2 regions of the Geobacillus sp. GHH01 genome follow, and region 1 is predicted to be linked to the other one. Evidence: predicted binding sites of a transcription regulator. Region 1 holds the regulator's gene; the other holds the start of a gene.
What was found. Region 1 encodes CtsR, which represses protease genes until heat stress. Its sites were predicted from a motif close to ATGGTCAATAAAGGTCAAACA; they were not measured.
Positions count from the first base shown of each region.

Region 2: the regulator CtsR is predicted to act here: its motif matches at 3,361-3,381, upstream of clpP (ATP-dependent Clp endopeptidase proteolytic subunit ClpP).

Region 1 is NC_020210.1:92,769-98,240, reverse strand. It holds gene GHH_RS00520 (protein arginine kinase) at 1-343, opposite strand, end outside; gene GHH_RS00515 (UvrB/UvrC motif-containing protein) at 349-897, opposite strand; gene ctsR (transcriptional regulator CtsR) at 913-1,374, opposite strand; rRNA gene rrf (5S ribosomal RNA) at 1,639-1,755, opposite strand; rRNA gene GHH_RS00500 (23S ribosomal RNA) at 2,226-5,155, opposite strand.
Region 2 is NC_020210.1:3,117,938-3,123,409, reverse strand. It holds gene rapZ (RNase adapter RapZ) at 1-280, shown strand, start outside; gene yvcK (YvcK family protein) at 277-1,230, shown strand; gene whiA (DNA-binding protein WhiA) at 1,351-2,313, shown strand; gene GHH_RS15465 (HPr family phosphocarrier protein) at 2,328-2,585, shown strand; gene clpP (ATP-dependent Clp endopeptidase proteolytic subunit ClpP) at 2,712-3,302, opposite strand; tRNA gene GHH_RS15455 (tRNA-Arg) at 3,609-3,680, shown strand; gene GHH_RS19250 (hypothetical protein) at 3,921-4,085, shown strand; gene rpoN (RNA polymerase factor sigma-54) at 4,611-5,472, shown strand, end outside.

The DNA of each region.
Region 1 (5,472 bases):
TTTCTTCATTTTCCGAAAGCAGACAAGCGCCAAACGGCGAATCCTCAGCCAGATGCGGACTAATTAAGTGTTTTTCTACCAATACCCGTTTTTCAATCGGCTGAAGCTCCGACATTTTCAACAACTCGAAGCGGCCTGCCCCTCCGTAAGAACGATGGGCGAACGTCCGTTCAAACAACGCGACGATTTGCATCGCTTCTTCACTGCTAAACAGCGTTGGAAAACGAAAGTCAACGATGTTGCGCGCCAGTCGGATGCGACTGCTTAAGACGATGTCCGAATCCGGCCCCTCTTGGCTCATCCACGCGCTGACCGCCGTATTGAAAAACTTCTCGAACGACATACCGCTTACATATCCCCCTCTCCGCGTCGACGCAGTTCATCCTCCAACGAGCGGATTTGGTCGCGCACCTCGGCCGCCCGCTCGAATTCCTCACGAGCGACGAGCTCCTGAAGCTTTTGTTTCAACATAGCAAGTTGCTTGCGCAAATGGAGAACGCCGCCTTTTCGCTTCGGAATTTTTCCTGAATGAGCGGTATTGCCGCTATGGAGCCGTTTCAAAATCGGCGGCAAGTAGCGTGCAAACGTCCGGTAGCAGTTAGCGCAGCCGAACCGCCCGATTTGTGTGAATTGATGGTATGTCATTTGGCACGTCTCACATTGAAGTACATCCGGGTTCGGAAACGCGTTCGCCGTCATCTCTTTCATCGGCGCTTGAAAGTTAAGAAGCCCCGCCAACAAGTTGTTGAGTGAAAAATCATCATTGCCGTAGAACGTAAACATATGGCCATGCTCTCTGGCGCATTGCTCGCAAAGATGGAACTCCGTTTTCTCTCCGTTTACAATTTTTGTAAAGTGCATCGTGGCCGGCCGCTGCTTGCATTCTTGGCAAATCAATGCCTCCCCCTCCCCCTATTTGTATTTCAGCGACGTCAGCATCGCTTTTAACATGCGGGCCCGCAGTTCGTCCCGCTCGGGCAAATCGATATATAAAACAGAACGATCCATAGCGCTTAACATAATTTTCGCTTCCCGCTCCGAAATTACCTTTTCTTCAACGAGACGTTTTACCACATCTTCAGCATTCGATTGGCTGATGCGGTGGCCGACAAGCTCGAGCAGCTGGTCAATAAGCTGTGCTTCACTCTTTGTCTTCACTTTCATAATGCGGATATACCCACCGCCACCGCGCTTGCTTTCGACGATGTACCCTCTTTCAAGGGTAAACCTCGTATTGATGACATAGTTGATCTGCGACGGAACACATTGGAATTTATTAGCGATTTCGCTTCGTTTAATTTCAACGATATCTTGGTCGCTCATATTGAGCACTTGCTTTAAATATTGCTCAATGATGTCGGAAATGTTCGGCACTCTACCTACCACCTTCCTTACAACCAAGCTGCCTGGCGATGGGCCGTCCGCTGACAAGGACACCCCACTGCCTATTCGTTGACTTTGACTATATTTGACCTTACTCTTACTATACAATGTATTACGGAAAATTTCAAGAGTGACCAAAGAAGGAAAACTAACTATAGAATATCCGTTTTTCTGGACAATAAAACGTCAAGCAGCCGAATAAATGAAAAAGCACGCCTTTTCTTCCAAGGAAAGAAAAGACGTGCTTTCCATTTTGCCTAGCAGCGACCTACTCTTGCAGGGGCGCTGGCCCCAACTACCATCGGCGCTGGAGGGCTTAACTTCCGTGTTCGGGATGGGAACGGGTGTTTCCCCTCCGCCATAGCCACTAGGCAACAATGGACAAGTCTTATTATAAGGAAAGTTGACCTGTTGTCAAGACTTTTTCATTCCCTCAAAACTAGATAACCGTGCTCAGGAAGAAGCCGCTCGCCTGCGCTTTTCGCATTGTCCAGCTCCGGCTCGCCGCCGCTCGGGGTCAAATAACCTTCGCCTTCGGGATGTGAACATCCCTGCAGGCGAAGAACATTTGCCCGTCGCGGCGACCCGCTCGCCTGCGCTTTTCACTGTCTAGTTCCGGCCGCCATCGGCTCGCGACGCTTCGGTCCTGCTGCGGCGGCGACAGCCTCCTCGCAGGCCCTCCAGCGCACCTCGCCGATAAGCGGGCGGCCTCCACTTTTCTTGCTGTCCAGTTCCAGCGCCTAGCTCTCTTCTGCCAAATAACCTTCCCCCTCGGGGTGCAAGCACCCCTGCGGGTGAAGAACATTTGGCTTCGAGAGCTAATCGCGGCGCTTCCACTTTTCTAGGTTAAGCCCTCGATCGATTAGTATCCGTCAGCTCCACGTGTCGCCACGCTTCCACCTCGGACCTATCGACCTCGTCATCTTCGAGGGATCTTACCCGCTTTGCGCGGTGGGAAATCTCATCTTGAGGGGGGCTTCACGCTTAGATGCTTTCAGCGCTTATCCCGTCCGCACATAGCTACCCAGCGGTGCCCCTGGCGGGACAACTGGTACACCAGCGGTGCGTCCATCCCGGTCCTCTCGTACTAAGGACAGCTCCTCTCAAATTTCCTCCGCCCGCGACGGATAGGGACCGAACTGTCTCACGACGTTCTGAACCCAGCTCGCGTACCGCTTTAATGGGCGAACAGCCCAACCCTTGGGACCGACTACAGCCCCAGGATGCGATGAGCCGACATCGAGGTGCCAAACCTCCCCGTCGATGTGGACTCTTGGGGGAGATCAGCCTGTTATCCCCGGGGTAGCTTTTATCCGTTGAGCGATGGCCCTTCCATGCGGAACCACCGGATCACTAAGCCCGACTTTCGTCCCTGCTCGACCTGTCCGTCTCGCAGTCAAGCTCCCTTGTGCCTTTGCACTCTCCGAATGATTTCCAACCATTCTGAGGGAACCTTTGGGCGCCTCCGTTACCTTTTGGGAGGCGACCGCCCCAGTCAAACTGCCCACCTGACACTGTCTCCCACCCCGCTAAGGGGTGCGGGTTAGAATTTCAATACCGCCAGGGTGGTATCCCACCGCCGCCTCCACCGAAGCTGGCGCTCCGGCTTCCCAGGCTCCCACCTATCCTGTACAAGCGATACCAAAATTCCATATCAGGCTGCAGTAAAGCTCCACGGGGTCTTTCCGTCCTGTCGCGGGTAACCTGCATCTTCACAGGTAGTATAATTTCACCGGGTCTCTCGTTGAGACAGCGCCCAAGTCGTTACACCTTTCGTGCGGGTCGGAACTTACCCGACAAGGAATTTCGCTACCTTAGGACCGTTATAGTTACGGCCGCCGTTTACTGGGGCTTCGGTTCGCACCTTCGCTTCCGCTAAGCGCTCCCCTTAACCTTCCAGCACCGGGCAGGTGTCAGCCCCTATACGTCGCCTTTCGGCTTCGCAGAGACCTGTGTTTTTGATAAACAGTCGCTTGGGCCTTTTCACTGCGGCTCTTCAGGGCTCTTCACCCCAAAGAGCACCCCTTCTCCCGAAGTTACGGGGTCATTTTGCCGAGTTCCTTAACGAGAGTTCTCCCGCGCGCCTTAGGATTCTCTCCTCGCCTACCTGTGTCGGTTTGCGGTACGGGCACCTCTTCCCTCGCTAGAGGCTTTTCTTGGCAGTGTGAAATCGGGGACTTCCGGATCACTCCGTCGCCGTCACCGCTTGGCCTTATGATCCGCGGATTTGCCTGCGGATCAGCCTCACGGCTTGGACAGGCTCTTCCAGCCGCCTGCTCGCCCTATCCTCCTGCGTCCCCCCATCGCTCAAACGGGAAGAAGGTGGTACAGGAATCTCAACCTGTTGTCCATCACCTACGCCTTTCGGCCTCGGCTTAGGTCCCGACTAACCCTGAGCGGACGAACCTTCCTCAGGAACCCTTAGGCTTTCGGCGCAGAGGATTCTCACCTCTGTTTTCGCTACTCATACCGGCATTCTCACTTCTAAGCGCTCCACCAGTCCTTCCGGTCTGGCTTCTCTGCCCTTAGAACGCTCCCCTACCGATGACCAACGGTCATCCCGCAGCTTCGGCGGCACGTTTAGCCCCGGTACATTTTCGGCGCAGAGTCACTCGACCAGTGAGCTATTACGCACTCTTTAAATGGTGGCTGCTTCTAAGCCAACATCCTGGTTGTCTCGGCAACTCCACATCCTTTTCCACTGAACGTGCACTTCGGGGCCTTAGCTGGCGGTCTGGGCTGTTCCCCTCTCGACCACGGATCTTATCACTCGCAGTCTGACTCCCGGGCATAAGTCGTTGGCATTCGGAGTTTGACTGGGTTCGGTAACCCGGTTTGGGCCCCTAGCCCAATCAGTGCTCTACCTCCAAGACTCCTAAACCCGAGGCTAGCCCTAAAGCTATTTCGGGGAGAACCAGCTATCTCCAAGTTCGATTGGCATTTCACCCCTACCCACACCTCATCCCCGCACTTTTCAACGTGCGTGGGTTCGGGCCTCCAGCCGGTGTTACCCGGCCTTCACCCTGGACATGGGTAGATCACCTGGTTTCGGGTCGACGACGACGTACTCACACGCCCTGTTCAGACTCGCTTTCGCTGCGGCTCCGCCTCTCCGGCTTAACCTCGCACGCCATCGTCACTCGCCGGTTCATTCTACAAAAGGCACGCCATCACCCATCAACGGGCTCTGACTACTTGTAGGCACACGGTTTCAGGTTCTCTTTCACTCCCCTCCCGGGGTGCTTTTCACCTTTCCCTCACGGTACTGGTGCACTATCGGTCACTAGGGAGTATTTAGCCTTGGGAGATGGTCCTCCCTGCTTCCGACGGGATTCCTCGTGTCCCGCCGTACTCAGGATCCGCTCGGGAGGGAACGAAGTTTCGACTACAGGGCTCTCACCTTCTCTGGCCGGCCGTTCCAGACCGGTTCGTCTACCCCGTTCCTTTCTTACTCCCATCGTGAGCGGTCCTACAACCCCAAGAGGACACGCCTCTTGGTTTGGGCTGTTCCCGTTTCGCTCGCCGCTACTCAGGGAATCGCGTTTGCTTTCTTCTCCTCCGGGTACTAAGATGTTTCAGTTCCCCGGGTGTGCCCTCCATGCCCTATGGATTCAGGCATGGATACTGCCCCATTACGGACAGTGGGTTCCCCCATTCGGACATCTCCGGATCAACGCTTGCTTACAGCTCCCCGAAGCGTTTCGGCGTTTGCCCCGTCCTTCATCGGCTCCTAGTGCCAAGGCATCCACCGTGCGCCCTTTCTAGCTTAACCTATTGCGCTCTCGGCTTCTTCCTTTGCTTTATCGGTTATCTAGTTTTCAAGGAACGAGACTGCTTCTTGAATTTGCTTCTCTGCAGTCTTGCATCGAGGAATCCTGCTTCCTCGAATCTGCTAGAAGACGCAGATGCAAAGTAGCTCCTTTGAATTCGCTTCTTTGCAGCTTTGCGCCGAGGAATCCAGCTTCCTTGAACCTGCTGGAAGACGAAGGCGCAAAGTAGCTCCTTTGAATTCGCTTCTTCGCTGGTTTGCATCGAGGAATTCGGCTTCTCCGAATCCGCTTGTAGACGCAGACGCAAACGAGACTACTT
Region 2 (5,472 bases), 560 kb from region 1:
TATGCGTCCGAAAACCGGGTTGGATGACGACGTATCGTCCTACGTGCTCAAGTGGGGGGAAACGCAAAAGTTTTTGGAAAAGCTCATTGATTTGTTGTCGTTTATGTTGCCGTATTACCAGCGAGAAGGAAAAAGCCAGCTGGTGATCGCCATCGGCTGCACGGGCGGCCAGCACCGTTCGGTGGCGCTCGCAGAATATATCGCCCGCCATTTTTCGGCCGACTATAAAACTGTTGTCTCGCACCGGGACATGGAGAGGAGAAAGGACATACACCGATGAGGAACGAACGAGCAGCGAAACTGGTCGTCATCGGCGGCGGCACCGGGCTTCCCGTGCTGCTGAGGGGGCTGAAGCAGCATGAATTGGATTTGACCGCCATTGTCACGGTCGCCGATGACGGCGGAAGTTCCGGGCGGCTGCGGGATGAACTGCACATTCCGCCGCCCGGGGATGTCCGCAACGTATTGGCCGCGCTGTCTGACGTCGAACCGCTCATTGTCGAGCTGTTCCAGCACCGTTTTCAAAACGGCAACGGCTTATCCGGCCATTCGCTCGGCAATTTGATTTTGGCGGCGCTCACATCGATCACCGGCGACTTTGTGAAAGCCATCCGTGAGATGAGCAAAGTGTTGAACGTGCGCGGCCAGGTTCTGCCGGCGGCGAACAAGAGCGTCGTATTGCACGCGGAGATGGAAGATGGTTCCATTGTCTCTGGCGAGTCAAAAATCCCGAGTGCGGGAAAAAAAATTAAGAGGGTGTTTTTAACGCCGGAAGACATTGAGCCGCTGCCGGAGACGGTTGATGCCATCCGCCGCGCCGATTTGATTGTCATCGGGCCGGGCAGCCTATACACAAGCATCTTGCCGAATTTGCTCGTGCCGAAAATCGGGCAGGAAGTATGCAAGGCGAAGGCGAAAAAAGTATATATATGCAACATTATGACTCAGGCCGGCGAGACGCCGCACTATACGGTGAGCGACCATGTGGAGGCGCTTCATGCTCATCTTGGCGGCCCGTTTTTGGACGCGGTGATCATCAACAGCGGAGCGATCCCGGAAGCGATCCGCCGCCGCTACGAGGCGGAGCGGGCCGAGCCGGTGCGTGACGACAGCAGCGGGCTTTCGTTGCAAGTCATCCGCGACGATATTGTCACGTACGAGGATGGGGTCATTCGCCATAATACGGCGAAAGTCGCCGCCCTTCTTCTCGGGCTTCTCCCTCACCGTTAAAGGCGGGACCCGAGTAGGCCGCAAAGCGCCATTATGGGCGGTGATGCTCCCGGTGGCCGCGCCGAAAGTCAGGCACCTCCAACCGGCCGGATGCGGGGAACGAATGGAGGTGGAGCGATCGTGTCTTTTGCATCGGAAACGAAAAAGGAATTGACCCATTTAGAGGTGAAGCCTTGCTGCTTGCGCGCGGAGCTGTCGGCGCTTTTGCGCATGAACGGTTCACTGTCGTTTTCCGGCGGGCGAATGGCCATCGATGTCCAGACGGAAAATGCGGCGATCGCTCGGCGCATTTATACGTTATTGAAAAAGGGCTACGATGTCGCCGTCGAGCTGTTTGTCCGCAAGAAAATGCGCTTGAAAAAAAACAACGTCTACATCGTCCGCGTGACCGACGGTGCGGCCTCTTTGCTTCGTGAACTTCACATTGTCAACGGCGATTTTTCGCTCATCCATGACATTTCCCCGGAGCTCGTCAAGAAAAAATGCTGCAAGCGCTCGTATTTGCGCGGCGCGTTTTTGGCTGGCGGTTCGGTCAACAACCCGGAGACGTCGTCTTACCATTTGGAGATTTTTTCGCTGTATGAGGAGCATAACCGGGCGTTATGCGAATTGATGAACAGCCACTTTTTTTTAAATGCGAAAACGTTGGAACGGAAAAAGGGGTTTATTACGTATTTAAAAGAGGCGGAAAAAATCGCCGAGTTTTTGAACATCATCGGCGCCCATCAAGCGCTGCTCCGCTTTGAGGACATTCGCATCGTCCGCGATATGCGCAACTCGGTCAACCGGCTTGTCAATTGCGAAACCGCCAATTTGAACAAAACGATCGGCGCTGCGCTTCGCCAGGTGGAGAACATCCGCTACATCGACGAGACGATCGGCCTTGATTCACTGCCGGCCAAGCTGCGGGAAATCGCGAAACTTCGCATCGAGCATCAAGACGTGACGCTGAAAGAGCTCGGGGAGATGGTTGCCGGTGGAAAAATCAGCAAATCCGGCATCAACCACCGGCTGCGCAAAATTGATGAGATCGCGGAGCGGCTGCGGGCTGGAAAGCCGGTCGATTTCCATAAATCGCTGTAAAGGGGAGATGGAGAATGGTGGAAAAACAAGTGGAAGTGAAATTAAAAACCGGGCTGCAGGCGCGCCCGGCGGCGTTGTTTGTCCAAGAAGCGAACCGTTTTTCCGCTGATGTGTTTTTGGAAAAAGACGGAAAACGGGTCAACGCGAAAAGCATTATGGGCTTGATGAGCCTTGCTGTCGGCCATGGAGCGGTGATCACGCTCATTGCCGACGGTCCGGATGAGCAAGAAGCGATCGAAAAGCTCGCCGCCTATGTGCAAAAGGAAAAGTAAAGCAGCGTGTGGGGCTGGCGGGGAAAGGAATGGAAAAGGCTGCTCCGTTTTTGTCGGAAGCAGCCTTTTTTCGTCAATGTCGGTGCAGGCGCAGCTCTATAGCGGTTCTGCCAACGTGTGCATGCCTTATTTTTCATCAGCGCGCGTCAGCACGCGGTCAATGATGCCGTATTCCATCGCTTTTTGCGCGGTCATAAAGTTGTCGCGGTCCGTATCGCGCTCGATCACTTCGATCGGCTGGCCGGTGTTTTCCGATAAAATGCGGTTCAATTTGTCGCGCAAGAACAAAATGCGCTTCGCTGCGATTTCGATTTCCGTCGCTTGCCCTTGGGCGCCGCCGAGCGGTTGGTGGATCATGATTTCACTGTTTGGCAAGGCGAACCGTTTCCCTTTCGCACCGGCGGCAAGCAAAAACGCCCCCATGGAAGCGGCCATGCCGATGCAAATTGTCGATACGTCCGGTTTGATGAACTGCATCGTGTCGTAAATCGCCAGGCCAGCTGTGATCGAGCCGCCCGGGCTGTTGATGTACAAGGAAATATCTTTGTCCGGGTCTTCCGCCGCCAAAAACAACAGCTGCGACACGATCGAGTTGGCCACTTGGTCGTCGATCGGGCTGCCAAGGAACACGATTCGGTCTTTCAATAAGCGCGAATAAATGTCGTACGCCCGCTCCCCGCGGTTCGTCTGTTCGATGACAGTCGGAATCAAATACATCAAAAACGCCTCCTTTTCCATCCTAATGGATCAATATGTACGCCTTAATCATACACGAATGGTCAATGAAGGTCAAACAAAACGACCTTCCCCATTCTTTATAACATATTCGCGGCTGGCGGCAAACATCCCTTTTTTCATCATAACCGCTTTTTCGTTTTTTTAACCTGTTGCCCCGTTGATGGGGGAAGGAACAAAGGTGCAATTTTTCCTGCTTTTGATGGCATTTTTCCTCTTGCATTTTTGCGCGATCCTGCTATAATAGAACATGCGACGGAACGAAATAGAGAAATCATGAACTTCCATGCCCTCGTAGTGTAGTGGATAGCACGAGAGATTCCGGTTCTCTTAGCGTGGGTTCGAATCCTGCCGAGGGCGCTACTTGTATCCGACCTGTTCGGATCGGAATTCCTAAACTCCTTGATACGACCGCGTTTGCGGTCGTTTTTCATTTTTGGGGAATCCCGAAAAAAACGATAGAATCCGAAAAAATTTTGCACGAATTTTGCACGGCTATTTGGTACGATCCAGTTCCGCCATCGCGAGATCGACCTGCCGGGATTCTTTTTGTTCCATCTCATCTAAAATATGCGAGTACGTTTGCAGAGTAGTGACAATATGGCGGAACGGGAAACGAGTTTGGAGCAGCTGGCTTCGATTCGGTTTCGCCAACCGTCGATCACGATTCGGACCTTGTCCGCAGACAAAGCGTATGGCGCCACGGAGTATCTGGAAGCGCTCTTTCTTCATCCAGACTACAGTTTTTTGTTTTTTGTCGTGTAAATGCCACTAATAAGTGAAAGGTGCAAACCGAATCCTCCTTCCGTTGCGTCACCCGATTGGGCGGCGCTTTTTATGTAGGTGAGGTGATACACGTGTAGAAGTTGCACGAGGTATTGAACGATAACAAAAGCTAAACCACATGAAGAAAAAGGACGGAATGACCTGGGGCGACTGGATGGAGATCATGGGGTCCGGCGCGATACGTATAAACGAGTGCGCGGGGCGGTGAGGAGGAAATGGGAAGGAATAAAGACCCTTAGGTTAAAAAACATATACTTGGTATATGGTTGTAATCCTGCCGAGGCAAAACAGCCGCCTAGGCGGCTGTTTTTCTTTTAGATCAGCAGCGGACGCGCCGCTTTCCTCGAGAGGGTTCCCAAATCAAGGGCTCGGGCGGGGCATTGGGTTTTTTCGTCTGAACAGGCGCCGGTTCGGGCGGTCGCCAAGGCCGCTTTCCGCCGTCAAAAATTTCTCCTACCCCCTCCCGCTCCCGTTGTGTACAATAAAAGAAAGGGAGGCGTGACGATGAGGGCGGAGTTATGGCAAGAGCAGCGGCTGCAGTTGTCGCTGACAAAGGAACTGGTGCAGGCGATTGAACTGTTGCAATATTCCGCAGTGGATTTGGAAGCGTTTTTATATGAACAGTCGCTGGAAAACCCGTTTTTGGAAATTCGCCGCACCCGGGTGCGGCAACGGCCAAGCCGGACAGAAAGAGACCAAAAGCAATGGCTCGAGAACATTGGCGCCCGCGCAGAGACACTTGTTGGCCATTTGCTTTCTCAGCTGCCTGCGTTGAAGCTGGCCGATCGGGAAGAGCGCATCGTCCGTTATCTCATTGCCTCGCTCGATGAGGATGGCTATTTGCGCGTGCCGCTTGCCGAGCTGGCGGCGCGGTTTTCCGCATCGGAACAAGAGATGGAACGGGGGCTGCGCCTTGTGCAGTCGCTCGACCCGCCGGGAGTCGGCGCCCGCGATTTGGCGGAATGCCTCTTGCTGCAGCTTGAACGTCTTCCTGAGCGCGACGAGCTGGCGGAAACGATCGTCCGTTATCATTTTGTTCCTTTTGCGGAAAAGTCGTGGAAAACGCTGGCCAAGCAGCTTGGCGTCAGCCTTGGCGAACTGCAGCGCGTCTTCGAGCTCATTCGCACACTCGAGCCGCGGCCGGGCATTCACTATTCGAGCGAAACGCCGCCTTTGGTCGTGCCGGATGTCATCGTCACCCGCGGGGCGGATGGAGACTGGATGGCCGCCTATAATGATGACATCCATCCGGAGCTCGGATGGAATCGGGATTACGAGCGGCGCATCGCCGCATCCGGCGACCGGCATGCCGAACAGTTTATCAAAGAAAAATATCGGCAGTTTACATGGCTCGCGAAAAGTTTGG